2 regions of the Mitsuokella apri genome follow, and region 1 is predicted to be linked to the other one. Evidence: predicted binding sites of a transcription regulator. Region 1 holds the regulator's gene; the other holds the start of a gene.
The links. The regulator HrcA, encoded in region 1, represses chaperone genes, less so after heat shock. The targets are predictions, from matches to a motif close to TGTTAGCACTCNNNNNNNNNGAGTGCTAACA.

Region 1 (10,035 bases):
CATTCCCGCAGCGAAAGTTTTTCTTCATTTTCATAGCAAAACAGGAATTCCGAGTCCATGTCATCCTCATACGGAGCATGACAGAGAAATTTCTGCAGCGTTTCAATCGGCAATACTTTGACAAGGGCCGTGCGGCCGCATTGTTTGGCCGCCTCATTGGCAATTTTCTGCCAGCGTTCGCAGCGCTGTTTTGCCTTTTTTGCATCGTAACGCACGACGCAGTTGTGGCTGGCAACCGGCACGATACGCGTCACACCGAGTTCCACGGCCTTCTGCACGACAAAATCCATCTTGTCGGCCTTTAAAAGGCACGCCGCCAGCGTCAAATCGATGGGCGACTCCGTATCGGCATCGAGGCGTTCCAAAAGCTCCAGTGTCACCGTATCCGGGGAAAAAGCCGTCATTTCCATGCGCGCGACCTGATTCTCATCGTCGACGACGATGACTTCCTGACCGGGCTTCGCGCGCATGACATGCATGAGATGATGGGCATCCGGGCCGCCAATCTCGATTTGATCGGCCAGAATCCCCTTGTAGAAGAGTCTTCTCATTTCTTTTCCCCTCTGCTGATGACCATGGCAGCCCAGCCGCTCTCCTCGATGACTTTGTCAATCGCAAAACCATGCGCCAGCGCCGCTTCCGTCACATCGGCAACGCGTTCATCGATAATGCCCGAAGCCAGCAGTTTTCCGCCTTCGGCCAGATGTTCGTCAAGCTCGTCAAACAGACGGATGACAATATCGGCAATGATATTGGCGATGATGAGGTCCGCCTTGCCGTCAAATGATTTCAAAAGGTCGGAAACCCCCGTCGTCACTTTATCTTCGACGTGGTTGCGCTCGACATTTTCCTGTGCCACTTTGGCAGCCGTGCGGTCATAATCCTTCGCCGTGACCTCGCCGGCACCGAGTTTTGCGGCAGCCACGGCGAGCACGCCCGAGCCCGTACCGACATCGAAGACGCGCATGCCGCCCTTGACGAGGGATTCGAGTTCGCGGATGCACATGGCCGTCGTCGGGTGCGTGCCCGTGCCAAAGGCAGCACTTGGGTCAAGGTCAATGACAATATCATCAGGGCTCGCTTCATAATCTTCCCAGGCCGGCTTGATGACAATAAGCCCGCCGACTTTTGTCGTATGAAAATACGCTTTCCAATTATCGGCCCAATCCTCATCCTGCACCGTATGCCATTCAATCGGGCAGGATTTCGCGTCAAAACCATCGATCTTTGCAAGTTCTGCGACACGCCGTTCAAACGTGCGCAGGCGTTCATCGAGGTCTTCATCGACCGGCAGATAAGCCTTGACGGTCACGCCATCCGTCTGTTCAGCTTTAGGCAGGTCGGAATAATCAAAAAGTCCGCTGTCGATATAACTGTTGAGTTCTTCTGGATCTTCAATGACAACACCGGAAGCCCCCACATCGTGAAAGATTTCGGCGATAAGTTCGGTTTCCTCATGTGTCGTGCGGATACTGACTTCGGCCCATTTCAAAGCGCATCGTCCTTTCTTTTTCTAAGTCTTTCCATTATATGTGATGTGGCTGTAAAAAACAAGGAAATTGCTCACAAAGAAATTCATGAGCACATCCCATAATAGAAATCCGGACCAGCACCAGCCAGTCCGGATTTTTACTGCATATTGGCGAATCGTTCAATAGCTTTTGTGAAAGTCTTGATTTCTTCTTCGTCACCCTTCTCAATGGCCTCTTTGACGCAGTGATTGATATGGCCCTCGAGGACAATCTGGCCGCATTTGTTCAAAGCCGATTTGGCTGCGTTGATCTGCGACAGGACATCCTCGCACGGGATATCTTCCTCAATCATGCGGTCGATGGCATTGACCTGACCGATAATCTTCTTTAAACGGCGATGCAGGTTCGCCTCATCCATGCACTTTCTCATAAACTGCTTCATCCCCATGTACGATATTGACTTCTTTATCATTATACCGCATCTTCCACTTCAGCAGAAGAGCCGAATTGAGGATGACGAAGACGGAACCGGCATTGTGGACAAGCGCTCCGGTCACGGGATTCAGGATGCCCGTCATGGCCAGCACGATAGCTGTGAAGTTCAGGCCCATGGAAAACGTCAGATTATAGCGGATGGTCTTCATCATATGCTTGGAGAGGGCAAAGAGATGCGGCAGTTCCTTGACTTCATCATCGACAAGGGCAATATCGGCCGCATCGACGGCGATGTCACTGCCAACACCGCCCATCGCGATGCCGACGCGCGCAGCCTTGAGGGCAGGGGCATCGTTGATGCCATCGCCAATCATGCAGACCGGCAGAGACGATTTTTCCATCTGCCGTACGGCCGCAAGCTTTGTCTCGGGCAGACAGGAGGCTTTGACGTGCCATATGCCAATAATTTCTCCAGTCCGTCCCAAATAAATCTGCCATATTTCATAAGCGCAGCCTCTCTCCAAGATACATATAGGGGTATAAGTTATTCTGCTTTTATAATACCCATAAGGGTATATGTATGTCAAGAGAAATAAAAAATACTGCCGCATTCGCGGCAGTATTTTTTAACTGCTCATTTCTTAAAGAAGCGCTTGAGGTCATCGAGGAAGCTCTTCTGCTCCGGATTGACCTTGTCACCGCTGATTTCGCCAAACTCACGCAGAAGTTCTTTCTGACGTGCGGACAGATTCTGCGGCGTCAGTACCTTAATGTGGACGAGCTCGTCGCCGCGTCCCGAACCGCGCAGGAACGGGATGCCGTGGTTGCGGATGCGCAGGACCTTGCCCGACTGGATGCCCGCCGGAATCTTGAGGTCGACTGGACCATCGAGCGTCGGCACCTGTACAGAGCCGCCGAGGGCTGCCTGTACAAAGGTAATCGGCACTTCCACGATAACATCATTGCCATGACGCGTGTAGAGTTTATGCGGCTTGACAAAGATGTAAACGTAGAGGTCGCCGTAGCCGCCGCCATTGCGGCCGGCCTCGCCTGCACCGGACACGCGGACGCGCGACCCTTGGTCTACGCCCTTTGGGATGCCGACCTTGACCGTCTTCGTCTCGCGTTTGCGGCCCGTACCATGGCAGTCCTTGCACGGGGTCTTGATGACCTTGCCTGTGCCGTGGCAGTGCGAGCAGGTCTGGCTGCTCATCATGCGGCCAAAGGCCGTGTTGCGGACCACCTGCTGCTGGCCGGAACCATGGCAGACGGGGCAGGTCTCAGGCTGCGTCCCTGGGGCTGCACCTGTGCCATGGCACGTCGAACATTCGACCGTACGCGGAATGGTGAGTTCCACTTCTTTGCCGAAAGCAGCCTCTTCAAAGGTGATCTCCAAATCGTAGCGCAGGTCATTGCCGCGCTCCGGTCCCGGACGGCGCGCGTGGCCTGCGCCGCCATGACCGCCAAAGAACATATCAAAGATATCGCCGAAGCCTTCAGCGCCGGCACCAGCGCCGAAACCGCCAAAGTCTCCAAAACCGCCGAAGCCGCCGGCACCAGCGCCGTTAAAGCCGCCCGTGCCGTCAAAGGCACCGGCTCCAAACTGGTCGTACTGCGCGCGTTTCTTCGGGTCTTTGAGGACATCATAGGCCTCATTGATTTCCTTGAATTTTTCTTCTGCCTCTTTCGGATTGTCCGGATTGAGGTCTGGATGATATTTGCGGGCCAGTTTCTTATAGGCCCTCTTTATCTCCTTTTCATCCGCGCTCTTGTCAACGCCCAGCACTTCATAATAATCGCGTTTTTCGCTCACGTTGCACCATCCTTATAGAAAAATTGGGAGTCCAGGGAAAGCCCTGCGGCTCCCCCTTAGCTCCCAACCTTCAACCAATCATCTGATTATTTCTTGTCGTCTTTGACTTCCGTGTAGTCGGCATCGACGACATCATCATCGTCTTTCTTCTGCTGCTGGGCATTCTGGGCATTTTCTGCACCGGCCTGAGCCCCCTGGGCACCCTGCTGAGCACCAGCCTGCTGGTAAGCAGCGGCACTGAGTTCATACAGCGGCTTCTGCAGCTCTTCCGTAGCCTTCTTGATGGCTTCCGTATCGTTGCTCTTGATGGCCTCTTTGACCTTATCGCAGGCAGCCTTGACTTCAGAGACCTTAGAAGCGTCAGCCTTGTCGCCGAGCTCCTTGATGGTCTTCTCTGCCTGATAAACCATGTTATCGGCATTGTTCTTAGCGTCGATGGCTTCCTTCTGCTTCTTATCCTCAGCCTCATGAGCCTTGGCTTCGTTGACCATGCGGTCAATATCTTCCTTGCTCATGCCGCTGTCGGACTGAATCGTGATCTTCTGCTCTTTGCCCGTGCCAAGATCCTTAGCGGATACATGGACGATACCGTTGGCATCGATATCGAAGGAAACTTCAATCTTAGGTACTCCGCGCGGAGCTGGCGGGATATCCGTGAGTTCGAAGCGGCCGAGCGTCTTGTTGCCGGCAGCCATCTCACGCTCGCCCTGCAGGACGTGGATATCAACGGACGGCTGGTTATCTGCGGCCGTCGAGAAAATCTGGCTCTTATGCGTCGGAATCGTCGTGTTGCGCTCGATGATCTTCGTGCAGACACCGCCGAGCGTCTCAATACCGAGGGAAAGCGGCGTGACATCGAGCAGGAGGACATCCTTGACTTCACCGACGAGGACACCGCCCTGAATAGCAGCACCGACGGATACGCATTCATCCGGGTTGACACCCTTCGAAGGCTCTTTGTGCAGGATATTGCGGATAGCATCCTGCACAGCCGGAATACGGGAAGAACCGCCGACGAGGATGATCTTATCGATATCGTCAGCCGAAAGGCCTGCATCAGCCATAGCTTTGCGCGTCGGGCCCATCGTGCGCTCAACGAGGTCGCTCGTGAGTTCATTGAATTTTGCACGCGTCAGCGTGAGGTCGAGGTGTTTCGGGCCCGAAGCATCGGCCGTGATGAACGGCAGGTTGATGTTCGTCTGCGTCATGCTCGAGAGTTCAATCTTTGCTTTTTCAGCAGCTTCCTTCAGACGCTGAGCAGCCATCTTGTCCTGAGAAAGGTCGATGCCGTTCTCCTGTTTGAATTCGCTGACCATCCAGTCGATGATCTTCTGGTCGAAGTCATCGCCGCCGAGGTGCGTATCACCGTTCGTAGCCTGTACTTCGAACGTGCCTTCGGAGAGCTCGAGGATGGAGACATCGAACGTGCCGCCGCCGAGGTCGAAGACGAGGATGGTCTCATCTTTATCTTTATCCAGGCCATAAGCAAGGGCTGCAGCCGTCGGCTCGTTGACGATACGCAGGACATCGAGGCCTGCAATTTTGCCGGCGTCCTTCGTTGCCTGGCGCTGGCTGTCGTTGAAGTAAGCCGGAACCGTGATGACAGCCTGCGTGACCGTCTCGCCGAGGTATGCTTCAGCATCGCCCTTGAGTTTCTGCAGGATCATAGCCGAGATTTCCTGCGGCGTGTAATCCTTGCCATCAATCGTTACTTTGTAGTTCGGATCGCCCATATGACGTTTGATGGACGAAATCGTGCGGTCCGGATTCGATACAGCCTGACGTTTTGCCAGCTGACCGACAAGGCGCTGACCATCTTTCGTGAAACCGACGACAGACGGCGTGATGCGGCTGCCCTCAGGGTTCGTGATGACGGTCGGTTCGCCGCCTTCCATGACAGATACAACGGAGTTCGTCGTACCTAAATCGATACCAATTACTTTAGACATGGTAACATCCTCCTAAACTTTATGTAAAACTTGAATGATCTATATTGATGAACAGGTGCTTCGTTCTTGTGACTTCAGTTCGAAACAACCTGAACCATGCTTGGACGAATAACGCGGCCCTTGACCATGTAGCCCTTCTGGAGCTCCTGGGCAACCGTGTCATCTTCTTTATCGGGGTCTTCGACCCGCATGACCGCCTGATGGAAGTTCGGGTCGAACTTCTTGCCTTCGACCTCGATATGCTCAAGGCCGTTCTTCTTGAGGACTTCCTGGAACTGCGTGAAGATCATCTCAACGCCCTTCTGGAAAGCCGCGGCGTCTTTCGTCTCGGCTGCCATTGCGCGTTCGAAATTATCGAGCAGCGGCAGCATGTCCTTGCAGAAGTTCTGCGTGACCACCGACGAGATTTCTTCGCGTTCCTTCGCCGAACGGCGGCGGAAGTTCTCAAAATCAGCCTGCAGCCGCAGAAGGCGGTCTTTCATCTCCTGAAGATCGGCTGTCAGTTTTTCAACCTGGCTTTTCAAGGCTTCAATCTCCTCCTGTGCAGCCGTATCTTCCTGACTTGCTGCCTCATCTGCAGGTTCTTCTTCGGAGCCTTCGGCAGCGTCCTCAGCAGCTGCTTCCGCTTCGTCGATTTCCTGCTTCATTTCCTGCATCTTCTGCTCATCTTTTTTCTTCATTTCATCTTTGATAAAGGATGGCAAAACAATCACCTCTTCACGTAGTTTCTGGATTTCTGCGGCTCTACCAGTGGAACCGCTTGATGACTTCTGTAAGATTGGAATTCATATATTCAAGCAGGCTCATGGCCTTTGCGTATTCCATACGCGTCGGGCCTAGCACTGCAATGGTGCCTAGAAGCTGTCCATCGAGATGGTACGTCGCCGTGATGATGCTGCTGTCCTTGAAGTGACTGTCTTCATTTTCCTGACCAATCGTGACTTCAAGGCCGTCGCCCATATGGGCATGCAGCACGTCTTTCATGAGCTCTTCCTTCTCGAGCACGAGCAGCGTTTCCTTGACTTTTTCCACGTCGTGGAACTCCGGCTGTTCCAGCATCTGCGTCGTACCGCCGAGGTACAGGCGTTCGCGCTTGCCGGAATCAAGGGCCCGATGAATGATTTCGACCGCTGATTCGTAAAGCGGCTCATCCTGAATCTCATCGCGGATCTGCGCCATGGCCGGATGGTCAATCGACCGCAGCGTCTGACCGGCAAGATTCTTGTTGATGACCTTGGCCATGCGCTGGAAGTCCGCAAACGTGGCACCGTCCGGCATCTCGAGAATCTTGTTCTCGATGAAGCCTGCATCCGTCATGAGTACCGTGATGACGCGGCGGTCATCGAGCGGCAGGAACTGCAGACAGCGGAACGCAGCCTGTGTCATCTGCGGGGCAAGCACCAAAGAAACATTCTTCGTCACCTGCGAGATGATGCGCGCCGTCTCCTGAAAGACCTCGTCGATGCGCTTGACCCTTGCCTTATACCAGCGGTCGATGAGGACTTTCTCCTCATCACTCACGGGCTTCGGGGGAATCAGGCCGTCCACATAGAAGCGATATCCTTTCGAGGACGGAATCCTGCCGGAAGAGGTATGCAGCTGCTCGAGATACCCAAGCATCTCGAGGTCTGCCATCTCGTTGCGGATGGTCGCAGGACTGACGCCGAGGTCATACTTGCGCGCCAGTGTCCGCGAGCCGACCGGCTCTGCCGACTCGATGTAATCATCGACAATTGCCTGCAGCACGCGCTTCTTGCGTTCATCAAGTTCATCCTTCATCTGCCTGCCCCCTTCCTTGATCTCTCCTGTTAGCACTCTGATTACCTGAGTGCTAACTTTGAATCTATAAAGAATATACACCGAAAAAAACAAAAAGTCAACACCTAAAATGTCAAAAAGTCAAAATTATTTTCGACTTTTTTCAGAAATGAAAAAGAAGGGCCTTGATAACAGGTCCTTCTTCGGTTTCTGCATGCATACTGCGCATAAATATTTTATTTTGCCGCGTCAAAAGCTTCCTTGACCGCTGCCTTGATGGTATCGTAGTCATCGCCCGGATGAGCCTCGAAGACCTTTTTGCCCTCGACAAACAGGCTCGGTACGTAGTAATAGTCTTTGGCATAGGCCTTGGCCTTATCCTGCTGCTCGTTCTCGTCGATGACTTCGACCTCGACCGACTGGTAAGCCGGCTGCTCTGCGCGCAGCTCTTCGATGGCCTGTGCTGCTTTGGCGCAGTACGGGCAGCCCTGCATCTTAATCATGGTAACTTTTTTCATATCGTTCATCCTTTCCATTGCCTTTTATCCTTGTCATGCCGTTGTATCAGGCTCTGCCGTCTTCTTCCGCAGCCAGGCCGCGAGCACAAGCGCATGATTTTCCTGCTGGTTCTTCGCCGCAAACAGCAAAGTCACATTCTGCGTCTGGAGCCATTCCCTGCATTTTTTTGCAAAGGCCGCAGCTCCTTCGCTGTGTTCCAATTCTTCGACATAGCCCTCGCGGAACCCTGCAAAGGGCATCTCGCCGCGATGATAAAGCGTCCGCAGCTCAGAGGACGGCGTGATTTCCTTTGCCCAGACATCGTAGGGAAGATTCTCCTTGCGAATGCCGCGCGGCCAGAGGCGGTCGGCAAGCACGCGCACACCATCGTCAGGCGAAGCTGCTTCATAAACGCGTTTCAGGCGGATTTCATGCATATAACATGCTTCCTTTCTTTCCTTATCATGTTCAGCTTACCATCTGACTCTTTAGGATTCCGTGACTCACGTCACAAAAGTCAGAGCAGGAATTCCTCAAACGCGGCATTGCCGTACTTCATGCCGAGCTCGGTCAGATGGACAAAATCTCCCTCTTCTGCCAAAAGCCCCTGCTGCCTGAGTTTGGCTATGGGCTCAGCATAGACTTCTGCCAGCGTCACGCCAAATTTTTCCGCAAAACGTCTTTTGTCGATGCCTTTAGCCGTACGCAGGGCAAGAAAGGCGAATTCTTCCATGGCAATTGCGCGCGTCGCGGGCTCTTCTTCCCGGCGCACACCCTTGCCCGAACGGATTCCTTCTATATATAAAGGAATCTCATGGACATTTTCATAGCGCTGTCCTTCAAGATACGAATGCGCTGCCGCGCCGAGACCGAGATACGGAACATCCTGCCAATAAGAAAGATTATGACGGCTCTCAAAGCCCGGCTTGGCAAAATTCGAGATTTCGTAGCGCGCGTAGCCATGCTGCGGCAAAAACAAAGTCATCGTGTCGTACATCTCCTCGACCGTATCCTCATCAGGAAGCTGCAGCTTCCCCATTTCCTGCATTTTGGCAAAGGCCGTGCCTTTCTCAAGCTGCAGCCCGTAAATCGAGATATGCTCGGGCTGCAGGGAAATCATCGTCTCAAGGTCATGCTGCAGCATCTCTATGGTCTCATCCGGCAGGCCGTAGATGAGGTCCATGCTGACATTGCGGAACCCCGCCGCCCGCGCAAGCTCCATGGCTTCTCTGGCCTGCGCCCCCGTATGGATGCGGCCGATGCGTTTCAGCAGGACATCGTCAAAGGTCTGAACGCCAAAGGACAGTCGATTGACGCCATAGCGGCGCAGCATCTTGAGATACGCGGGAGCAATCGTTCCCGGATTGCATTCCACGGTGAATTCCCATGGCATTTCCTGCCCCTGTCCGCAGTCTTCGGCAGTGCCAAAGACGTTCTGCAGCCTAACGAGAAGTTTTTCCATGAGCTCTGCCGGCAGGACACTCGGCGTGCCGCCGCCCATATAGACGGTCGCAGGCCTGCCCCATCTGCCGCGATAAAGAGCGCCCTGCACCGCGATTTCACGGCACAGGGCGTCAATGTAGTCACTTTTATAGCGCTCGCGTCCCGCAAAGGACGGAAAGTCACAGTAAAAGCACTTCTGGCGGCAAAAGGGGATATGGATATATACACCCCATTGTCTTTTCATCGCTTTGCCTCAGTCAATCTTGAGGATGGCCATGAAGGCCTCCTGCGGGATTTCGACACTGCCAACGGCTTTCATGCGCTTCTTGCCTTCCTTCTGCTTTTCGAGCAGTTTGCGTTTACGCGAGATATCGCCGCCGTAGCACTTGGCAAGGACATCCTTGCGGCGGGCACGCACATTCTCGCGCGCGATGACTTTCGAGCCAATCGCGGCCTGAATCGGAATCTCAAACATCTGCTGCGGGATGATTTCCTTGAGCTTCGCCGCGAGCTGACGGCCGCGCGAAGCTGCACGGTCCTTATGAACGATGGTCGACAGAGCATCGACAGGCTCGCCATTCAGCAGGATATCGACCTTGACGAGCTTCGACTCCTTGTAGTCGGCCAGTTCATAGTCAAGCGAAGCATAGCCGCGCGTCGCCGACTT
Region 2 (10,035 bases), on a different contig from region 1:
TCGACATCAACGCTTTCGAAGGTGCCAATACCAAGGCAATCGAGGAAGGCGGCGAGCCGGCTGTGGCTAAGCCAATCCTGCTCGGTATCACGAAGGCTTCCCTCGCTACGGATTCCTTCCTGTCGGCTGCATCGTTCCAGGAAACGACTCGTGTCCTGACGGATGCTGCCATCAAGGGCAAGGTAGATCCGCTCATCGGCCTCAAAGAGAATGTCATCATCGGCAAACTCATTCCGGCTGGTACGGGCATGAGCCGTTACCGCAACCTCAAGGTCATCGATAACGACCCGAAACCGGCGGAGGAAGCTCCGGCTGCTGAAGACAGCACGGAAGAGACTCCGGCAGATACGGCAAATGCCTGAGCTGCATCTCTGATAAATGCATAAAAAGAAAACCTTCCCCGCCTGCGGGGAGGGTTTTTGCATTATAGGCAAAACTATGCAAAACCATAGCTTCATATAGTTTGGAGGATATAAATATGGCAGAAACTTGTAATCACGACTGTGGTTCCTGCGGCACGACCTGCGGGCAGGACACGCGCAAGAAGGATTTCCACGAAGCGCCGAATGAACTCAGCACCATCCGTCACGTCATCGCCGTCGTCAGCGGCAAAGGCGGTGTGGGTAAATCCCTCGTCACTGGCCTCATGGCCGTGGCTATGAGCCGCAAGGGCAAGCATACGGGCATCCTCGATGCCGATATCACGGGCCCGTCCATCCCGAAGATGTTCGGCACGAAGGGCGAGGTGCGCGGCAGTCAGGCCGGTGCTTATCCGGTGCGCACGGCCGGCGGCATCGACGTTGTCAGCATGAATCTGCTGCTCGAGAATTCGACGGACCCTGTCGTCTGGCGCGGTCCAATCATCAGCGGCGTCGTCAAGCAGTTCTGGCACGATTTCATCTGGGAAGACATCGACTACATGTTTGTCGACATGCCGCCGGGAACGGGCGATGTGCCTTTGACGGTCATGCAGTCCATCAAGCTCGATGGCATCATCATCGTCACAAGCCCGCAGGAACTCGTTTCCATGATTGTAGAGAAGGCTGTCAAGATGGCTGAGGGCATGAAAGTGCCTATTCTCGGTCTCGTCGAGAACATGAGCTACTTTGAATGCCCGGACTGCGGCAAGCGCCACGAGATTTTCGGCAAGAGCCATATCGAGGAAATCGCGAAATCCTACGGTCTCGATGTGCTCGCCCGCATCCCGATTGAGCCGCAGCTTGCAGCCGAATGCGATGCCGGTCAGATTGAGTCGGTCAAGGATACGCATATGCAGGATGCTGTTCAGAAGCTGCTCGACCGTGAATCTGCCGCGGATAAATGATGTGCGCGCCATTCCTTTGGTGAACAGTGGAAAAGACCATGGAAGGCCCGCGAAAATGTCGAGTAATCCTGAAAACCTGCTTCACGGCTGATGTCAGTGACGGTCTTTTTCGTACGCAGCAGGTCGCGGGCATAGAGCAGGCGCTTGCTGCGTATGTAGGCGTGCAGGCTGTAGCCTGTATCGGCTTTGAACTTCTTCATGAGATAATAGCGGCTGAGGAAAACCTTGCCCGCGAGTGTCTCGATGGAGAGGTCTTCTGACAGGTGTTCATTGATGTACGTGAGGACCTGCTGGATTTTCTCATCATAAGAAACACTGCCGAGCGTCTCAAGCTCATGGTCTTCGATGCTGCGGTTCAGCAGAATCAAAAATTCAATAAAGAGAATCTCTGTGTACAGCCCATTGGCGAAACCTTCGCCATGGGCTGTTTTTTCGAGCTTGTCCATGTGAAACAGCAGGTCATGGCTGCGGTTCGGCAGCTGATGCATGACGCTGCCTTCTGCTTTGGCCGTGCGAAAGCATTGGGCGAGGTCTGCCTGCTTACACCAGCGCTGCAAAAATTCCGGCGCGACGTAAATGACGATGCGCTCGTAAGGGGCTTTGTCATCAAGGAAGACGGGCCGGTGAATCTCGCCGGCCGAAACGAAGATGATGTCGTTTGGCTGCAGATGGTAGAGTTTGCCTTCAATGATGTAATCGACATGGCCGCCGAGGAACAGGATGACCTTGTGGAAATCGTGGTAATGGAACGGTATGGGGCGCAGCTGCCTGTCGCGCAGATGAAAGACGCGGAAATTGCTGATGAGGTAGCCTTTTTTCGGATAATTCTTCATGATTTTCCCTCCTTGCTCTATCATAGAACACTTTTTGCAATATATAAAGCATATTTTGTGATTTTATTGCAAATATATGCCTGCTATAATAGAGTCATCGTCAGAGAGAAAGAGAAAAGAAAGGGTGACCGGCATGATGATCGTTCGGATCTATAAGGCAGAGAATAAAGAATATATGGTAATGGATGGTACGACGGGCTTCATGCCGGGTGCAGGAGCTATCCGCCTGCTCACGCACCGCCGCTATGGTGTTGGTGCCGACCGCGTGCTCGTCTTCACGGGCAGCGAGGAAATCCCGTCCTTCAAGGCTTTTACGCCGGAAGGCGAGGAAGAAGAGATGCAGGCAGCCGACTATGCTGTGCTGGCAAAGGTCAAAGAGGATTTTGAAGTCCATTTAACCAATCACTTTGTCGGCAGAATGCGCCTTGCGGATGCACAGGAGCAAAGAGCTGCTGCCGCCTGCTGAAACGTATGACGATACAGAGAGAGAAAACCTGCCAGTGGGCAGGTTCTTTTTTTATATATTCTTTGACTTTTTGTTGTTTATGGTGTATATTATTATCTGTACGTTAGCACTCGAAGATGATGAGTGCTAACATCAGAACGATAACAATACATTTCATATAAGAAAGGCAGATTCACATGGCAAAAGAGAAACATGAATTCCAAGCGGAGACGAAGCAGCTCCTCGACCTCATGATCCATTCGATTTATACGAACCATGAGATTTTCCTGCGCGAGCTCATCTCCAACGCTTCGGATGCAATCGACAAGGCTCATTTTGAGAGCCTGACGAACCGCGCTATCCTCGAAGGGGACGAGTCCTTTGAGATTTTCCTGACGCCGGACAAGGAGAACCACACGCTGACGATTGCCGATAACGGCATTGGCATGACGCGCGATGAACTCATCGAGAACATCGGCACCATCGCTAAATCCGGCACGAAGGCCTTCCTCGAACAGCTCAAGAAGGCCAAAGAGGAGAACAAAGACCTCACGGACAAGGAAATGATCGGTCAGTTCGGTGTCGGCTTCTATTCGGCGTTCATGGTCGCGGAGAAAGTCACGATTGTGACGCGCAAGGCCGGCGAGAAACAGGCCTGGAAGTGGGAGTCGAATGCTGATGGCTCTTACACGATTGAAGAGGCTGAGCGCGATAAACGCGGTACGGCCATCACGCTGACGCTCAAGAAGGAGTTCTATGGCAAGGATGCTGAGCAGGACTTCACGGACAATTATGAGCTTGAACGCCTCGTCAAGAAGTACAGCGACTACGTCCGCTACCCAATCAAGATGGACTTTGAGTTTGAGGAAACGCCGAAGGACAAGGACGGCAAGGAAATCGAGGGTGCTGACAAGATCAAGAAAGTCGAGACGCGCACGCTCAACTCCATGCAGCCGCTCTGGACGAAGAACAAGTCGGACATCAAGAAGGAAGAGTACAACGAGTTCTTCAAGCATCAGTTCCATGAGTGGGAGGACCCGATGGAAGTCTTCCATACGAAGGCCGAAGGTACGGTCGAGTACACGGCGCTCTTGGCCATCCCGGCCCATGCCCCGTACAACCTCTATCAGACGGACTACGAGCCGGGCCTGCAGCTCTATAGCCGCCATGTCTTCATCATGGATAAGTGCAAGGATTTGCTGCCGGACTATCTGCGCTTCATGAAGGGCCTTGTCGATTCGCCGGACCTCTCGCTCAACATCTCGCGTGAACTTCTGCAGCAGAGCCGTGAACTTAAGCTGATTGGCCGCGCCCTTGAGAAGAACATCCTGAAGACACTCGCGCGCAAGCTCAAGAATGACCGCGAATGGTACGAGAAGTTCTGGAATGAGTACGGCAAATCCCTGAAAATCGGTGTCTATAACAGCATCTACAGCGGTTCGTCGGATACGGTGGACAAGCTCAAGGACCTGCTGCTTTTCATGAGCTCGAAGGAAGACAAGCTCGTCACGCTCAAGGAATATGTCGAGCGCATGCCGGAGAGCCAGAAGAAGATTTACTATGCAACGGCCAAGGATAAAGAGACCATCGAGCACCTGCCGCAGATGGAGACGCTGCGCGATAAGGGCATTGAGGTCCTGTATCTCCTCGACCCTGTGGATGAGTTCGCCATCGAGACGATTCATCAGTATGAGGAGAAGCCGTTCCATTCCATCAGCCGCGGCGACCTTGGCCTCGACGATGCCGAGAGTCAGGAAGTCAAGAAGGAAACGGAGGAAATCCAGAAGGACAACAGTGACCTCATGAAGGATATCAAGGCAGCCCTGGGCGATAAAGTCGAGGATGTCAAGGTTTCCTCGCGACTCAAATCGAGTGCTGTCTGCCTCGTGGCCGACGAAGCCGGCCCGTCGCTCTCGATGGAGCAGACCTTCTCGCAGATGAAGAATCCGCTGTTCAAGGCAAAACGCATCCTCGAGATCAACCCGCATCACGAGCTCTTCAGCCGCCTCAAGGAACTGCATGAAGCCGGCAAGGACAGTCAGGAGTTCAAGGATTACTGCGACCTTCTTTACACGCAGGCCCTGCTGATTGAGGGCATCCTGCCGGAAAATCCGGTCGACTTTGCCAATAAAGTCGCCAAACTCATGGCGAAATAAGAAAGTTTGCTAAATGAACAGAGGTATAGAGAATACGTTTACTCTATACCTCTGTTTTTTGTATTTCCTATGAGATTTGTCACTACAATTTCGAAAACATAAAAAAAAGAAAAAATCCTAAAAATGGTCTTGCTTTTTATTATTCAATAGCGTATAATACAGAATGTAAGCAAAAGAAAACGTTTGCTACTACCTAAGTAAATGACAACAAGGCATAACCGAGAACTTATCATTACCATTTTCTTCCAACTGCCGTCGTTGTCTTTTAAGGCAGATAAAACGAAAACGTTTACACTTTGAAAGGGGAAATCGAAAATGAAAGAGAATCTCGTCATCACGATCAGCCGTCAGTATGGTGCGGGTGGCCGTGAGCTCGCGGGCATTCTGGCCAAGAAGCTGAATGTCAAGCTCTACGACCGTCAGCTCGTCCATCTGGCCGCAGCCAAGCTCGGCATCCACGACCTCAGTGAGGATGAACTCCTCGAGATGGAGAACACGGTAAAGCCGCTGTCCCTGAGCTTCATCCCGTTCCATTCGTTCGGTACGCACATGGGTGAATCGAGTCAGGGCATGTTCATGAGCGAGTCGGCTGTCATCCGCAAAATCGCAGAAGATGGTTCGTGCATCTTCCTCGGCCGCTGCGCAGACTATGCTCTCCGCAACAATGACAACCACTTCGATATCTTCGTCTGCGCTGACGACGAATACCGCGAGCAGCGCGGCAAGACGGTTTACGAAGGCAAGAGCCTCAAAGAGCTCAATCAGGAGAACGCAAAGCGTGCCCGTTACTACAACTACTACACGGGCCAGACTTGGGGTGACGGCGCGAACTACGACCTCGTCGTCAACACGAGCAAGGGCGCTTCGCTCGATGCAATCGCCGATGGCATCATCGCCTACATCAACACCGTCAAGGCTTGATAACGAATAGGGGATAAATTTTTTGGGGAGGCATTCATAATGAATAGCAAATTACTGCAGCGCATCTGCTACGCGTGCGGCACGTTTGGTCATGACGTCTTCTACGCCATGATCGGTACTTATTTCATGATCTTCGTCACGAGTAACCTGTTCCATTCGGACAGCCCGAGTCATGATGCTTACATGATCGGTATCGTTACGACGATCATCCTCGTACTCCGTATCTTGGAACTCTTCGTCGATCCGTTCATCGGCAACCTCATCGATAAGACGAAAACCCGTTGGGGCCGTTTTAAACCGTGGGTTATCGTCGGTGCCTTCGTTGCAGCCATCACGCTCGCCCTCCTGTTCACGGACTTCGGCGGCCTGACGGTTACGAACCCGACGCTGTACCTCATCCTGTTCGCCATCGTTTACTTCATCATGGATATCTTCTACAGCGCTAAGGATGTCGCTATCTGGTCCATGATCCCGGCTCTTTCCTTTGATTCCCATGAACGTGATATCACGGCTACGATTGCCCGTATCGGTTCCGTTTTCGGTGCCAACCTCGTCACGGTCATCGTTATGCCGATTGTCCTTTACTTCTCGCTGAATCAGAACGGCGGTGCCGGTGACCCGACAGGCTGGTTCGCATTTGCCTGCATCGGCGGCGGTATCGCAACGCTCGGTGCTATCATCCTCGGTCTTGGCACGCATGAGCAGGAAAGTGCTCTTCGTGAAAACAAGACGGAAACTTCCGCAAAAGACGTATTCAAAGTCCTGACTCAGAACGACCAGCTCATGTGGACGGCTATTGCTTACCTCGTTTATGGTATCGGCATCAACGTCGTCAATAACTTCAACCTCTATTACTTCATCTACGTCATCGGCGATGCTACGAAATTCTCCATCCTCGGTGTCATCAACACGGTCATCGGCCTGATCGCCGTTGCCCTGTTCCCGGCTCTCACGTCGAAATTCAGCCGCCGCAAACTCTTCTTCGCTTCTGTCGGCATCATGCTCGTAGCGCTCATTATTTACGCTATGTCCGGCACGAACGTCACGATGGCTCTGATTGGTGCAGGCCTCTTCGCTCTGCCGCAGCCGCTTGTCTTCCTCGTTGTCCTCATGACGATCACCGACTCCGTCGAGTATGGCCAGCTCAAGATTGGTCACCGCGATGAAGCTGTCTGCCTCTGCGTACGTCCTCTCGTTGATAAATTCGCAGGTGCTGTTTCGAGCGGCATCATCGGCCTCGTTGCCGTTTGGGTTGGCATGACGGGCGGTGCTTCCGCTGCCGACATCACGCCGGATGCCCTGTTCCACTTCCAGCTCGTCATGTTCGCCGGCCCGATCATCCTCTTGATCCTCTCGACGTTCATCTATCGTGCAAAAGTTACGCTGACTGAAGCAGAACATGCACGCATCGTCCGCGAGCTTGAAGAGAAATGGGAACAGCTCAGCAAGTAATCATACAAAATCTACAAAATCCCATATACGGCCAAATATGAGTCCATCATTCATTTGACCAGTAAGAGGCCGTTGTACCTGAAATGATACAGCGGCCTTTTTTTATGCCCTTTACGAGGAAAAACCTCAAGAAGAGTCGAATACAATATAATATAGAATAGAAGCAGTATAAGGATATAGGGAGGAATTTTGATGTTCACCGTCGATCGTTTAGCAGATCCATCGTTCTTTGCCGAGAACCGCCTGCCGGCTCACAGCGACCATATCGCCTATGCCGATGCTCTCGAGCTCGCCAACGGCGTTTCGTCGCTGCGCCGCAGCCTCAATGGACTCTGGTATTTCCATTATGCGCGCAATCTTGCGGCCCGTCCGCAGGGCTTCGAGCAGCCGGATTATGATGTGAGCGGTTGGGAGACCATCCGCGTGCCGGCGCATTGGCAGATGGAGGGACACGGCGTGCCGCAGTACACGAATCAGGTTTATCCGTGGGACGGCCATGAAGTCGTTCATCCGGGCGAGGTACCCAAGCGCGATAATCCAGTCGGTTCGTATGTCAAGGATTTCATTCTGCCGGATGGCTGGGAAAATGCATTCCTTTCCCTGCAGGGCGTGGAGACGGCTGTGGCTGTTTACCTCAATGGCAAATACGTTGGCTACAGCGAGGATTCGTTTACGCCGTCTGATTTTGACCTCACGCCATACCTCAAAGAGGGTACGAACCGTCTTGCTCTCCAGGTTTTCCGCTTCAGCTCGGGCAGCTGGCTCGAAGATCAGGATTTCTGGCGATTCTCGGGCATTTTCCGCGAAGTGCTGCTCTATACGAAGCCGGCCATCCACATCGAGGATCTGCGCGTCACGGCTGAGCCAATCCGCGACTACAAAGATGGCAGACTGCACCTCGATATGAAGTGGAACAATCCTGCCGCTCACAAAGTCCGCATTGAGCTTTTCGATGCGACGTTCCATGAGGACTGCTACCTTTCGGAACTGCAGGAAGTAGAAGGCCTGACCTCTTCCTTTGAAGCGGAAATCAATGATATCGAGCTCTGGAGTGCAGAACATCCGAATCTCTACCGCGCGATTATCACGGTGGAGGATGAAGAGGGGCATCTGCAGGAGGTCATTCAGCAGAACATTGGCTTCCGCAAATTCTGCATGGAAGACGGCCTGATGAAGCTCAATGGCAAGCGCATTGTCTTCAAGGGCACGAACCGCCACGAATTCGACTGCTACCGTGGCCGCGCCATTGACCCTGCCGAGATCGAGAAGGATATCATTGTCATGAAGCAGCACAATATCAACGCGCTGCGCTGCTCGCATTATCCGAATTCGAGCTTTATCTATGACCTCTGCGACCGCTATGGCCTCTATGTCATCGATGAGACGAACCTCGAAACCCATGGTACGTGGATGCGCAATGGCAAACGCGATATTATCGATGAGACGCTGCCGAATGACCACGAGGAATGGCAGGATATCATCCTTGACCGCGCAAAATCCATGTTTGAGCGCGACAAGAATCACACGGCCATCCTCATCTGGTCCTGCGGCAATGAATCCTGCGGCGGCAAGGACCTCTATGTGATGAGCGAATACTTCCGTCAGGCCGATCCGACGCGTCTCGTTCACTACGAAAATATTTTCTGGGACCGCCGCTACAATGGCACGAGCGACATGGAAAGCCAGATGTATCCGCCTGTTGCCGATATCAAGAAATTCCTCTCGGAGCACCGCGATAAGCCGTTTATCTGCTGCGAATACACGCACGCCATGGGCAACAGCATTGGCGGCATGCACAAATACACGGACCTCACGGACGAAGAGCCCCTGTATCAGGGCGGTTTTATCTGGGATTTCGTCGACCAGGCTATTTGGCATAAAGACCGCTACGGCAAGGATGCCTATGCGTACGGCGGCGACTTTGGCGACCGTCCGAATGACGGCAATTTCAGCGGCGACGGCATCGTCTTTGCCGACCGCAGCCTGACGACGAAGATGCAGGAAGTCAAGTTCAACTATCAGAATTTCACGCTGGACGTCGAACCTGAGAAAGTGACCATCCACAATAAGAGCCTCTTCACGAATGCCTCGGAGTATGAGCTCTATCTGACGGTCGAACTCGATGGCGAGAAAGTCTGGGAGGATCACCGCTATACGCCGGATATCGAGCCGGGCAAAGAGGGCGAAATCGAGCTCGACATTCTGCCGCTGACGGGTGCCGGCGAGGAGACGGTCACGGCATCGCTGCGCCTGAAAGAGGATACGCTTTGGGCAAAGCAGGGCTTTGAAGTGGCCTTTGGACAGGGAACGTGGCAGATTGACGAAGTTGAAGTGCCAGGGACGCAGGAAGTCGTTGAGGCAGCGGAACTTCGCAATGATACGCATGCCTTCCATTATAAGCCGAATATGCCGCTTGAGACGCGTCCGGAAAAACCGCTGCACATCGTCCATGGCGATATCAACCTCGGCGTGCGCGGTGTGGGCTTTGAACTCATGTTCTCGAGTGCCTTTGGCAATCTGACTTCCTATAAATACAACGGCGTCGAGCTCCTTGAAGAAGCCCCGAAGCCCTCGTTCTGGCGTGCACCAGTCGATAACGACTACGGCAGCCGCCGCGACTTCGCCGTTGCCCAGTGGAAACTTGCGAGCCTTTACCGCCGCTGCATCAAGAAGGAAATGCAGGATGAAGATGGCAATTGGCAGGAATTTGACTGGTTCGGACAGCTCGGGCAGAGGGAATACGATGCTTCCTTTGTCAAACTTCGCTTCACGTATGAACTGGCAACGCAGCCTGCTTCTCTCTGCAGCATGACGTATACGGTCACGCGCGATGGCTCCGTCAAAGTCGAGCTCGACTACGACAAGGTGGAAAGCCTGCCGGAAATTCCGGATTTTGCAATGCTC

Region 2: the regulator HrcA is predicted to act here: its motif matches at 2,725-2,755, upstream of htpG (molecular chaperone HtpG).

What each region holds. Positions count from the first base shown of each region.
Region 1 covers NZ_JBHYRS010000001.1:482,547-492,581, forward strand. Annotated here, with positions in the region: gene ACE419_RS02265 (16S rRNA (uracil(1498)-N(3))-methyltransferase) at 1-551, opposite strand, end outside; gene prmA (50S ribosomal protein L11 methyltransferase) at 548-1,492, opposite strand; gene ACE419_RS02275 (metal-sensing transcriptional repressor) at 1,630-1,902, opposite strand; gene ACE419_RS02280 (HAD-IC family P-type ATPase) at 1,883-2,392, opposite strand; gene dnaJ (molecular chaperone DnaJ) at 2,542-3,720, opposite strand; gene dnaK (molecular chaperone DnaK) at 3,807-5,669, opposite strand; gene grpE (nucleotide exchange factor GrpE) at 5,744-6,373, opposite strand; gene hrcA (heat-inducible transcriptional repressor HrcA) at 6,414-7,448, opposite strand; gene ACE419_RS02305 (glutaredoxin domain-containing protein) at 7,664-7,945, opposite strand; gene ACE419_RS02310 (DUF488 domain-containing protein) at 7,979-8,362, opposite strand; gene hemW (radical SAM family heme chaperone HemW) at 8,443-9,612, opposite strand; gene lepA (translation elongation factor 4) at 9,622-10,035, opposite strand, start outside.
Region 2 covers NZ_JBHYRS010000003.1:88,493-98,527, forward strand. Annotated here, with positions in the region: gene rpoC (DNA-directed RNA polymerase subunit beta') at 1-362, shown strand, start outside; gene ACE419_RS05495 (P-loop NTPase) at 479-1,324, shown strand; gene ACE419_RS05500 (helix-turn-helix domain-containing protein) at 1,285-2,157, opposite strand; gene ACE419_RS05505 (diaminopimelate epimerase) at 2,291-2,623, shown strand; gene htpG (molecular chaperone HtpG) at 2,800-4,758, shown strand; gene ACE419_RS05515 (cytidylate kinase-like family protein) at 5,074-5,679, shown strand; gene ACE419_RS05520 (glycoside-pentoside-hexuronide (GPH):cation symporter) at 5,719-7,131, shown strand; gene lacZ (beta-galactosidase, LacZ type) at 7,324-10,035, shown strand, end outside.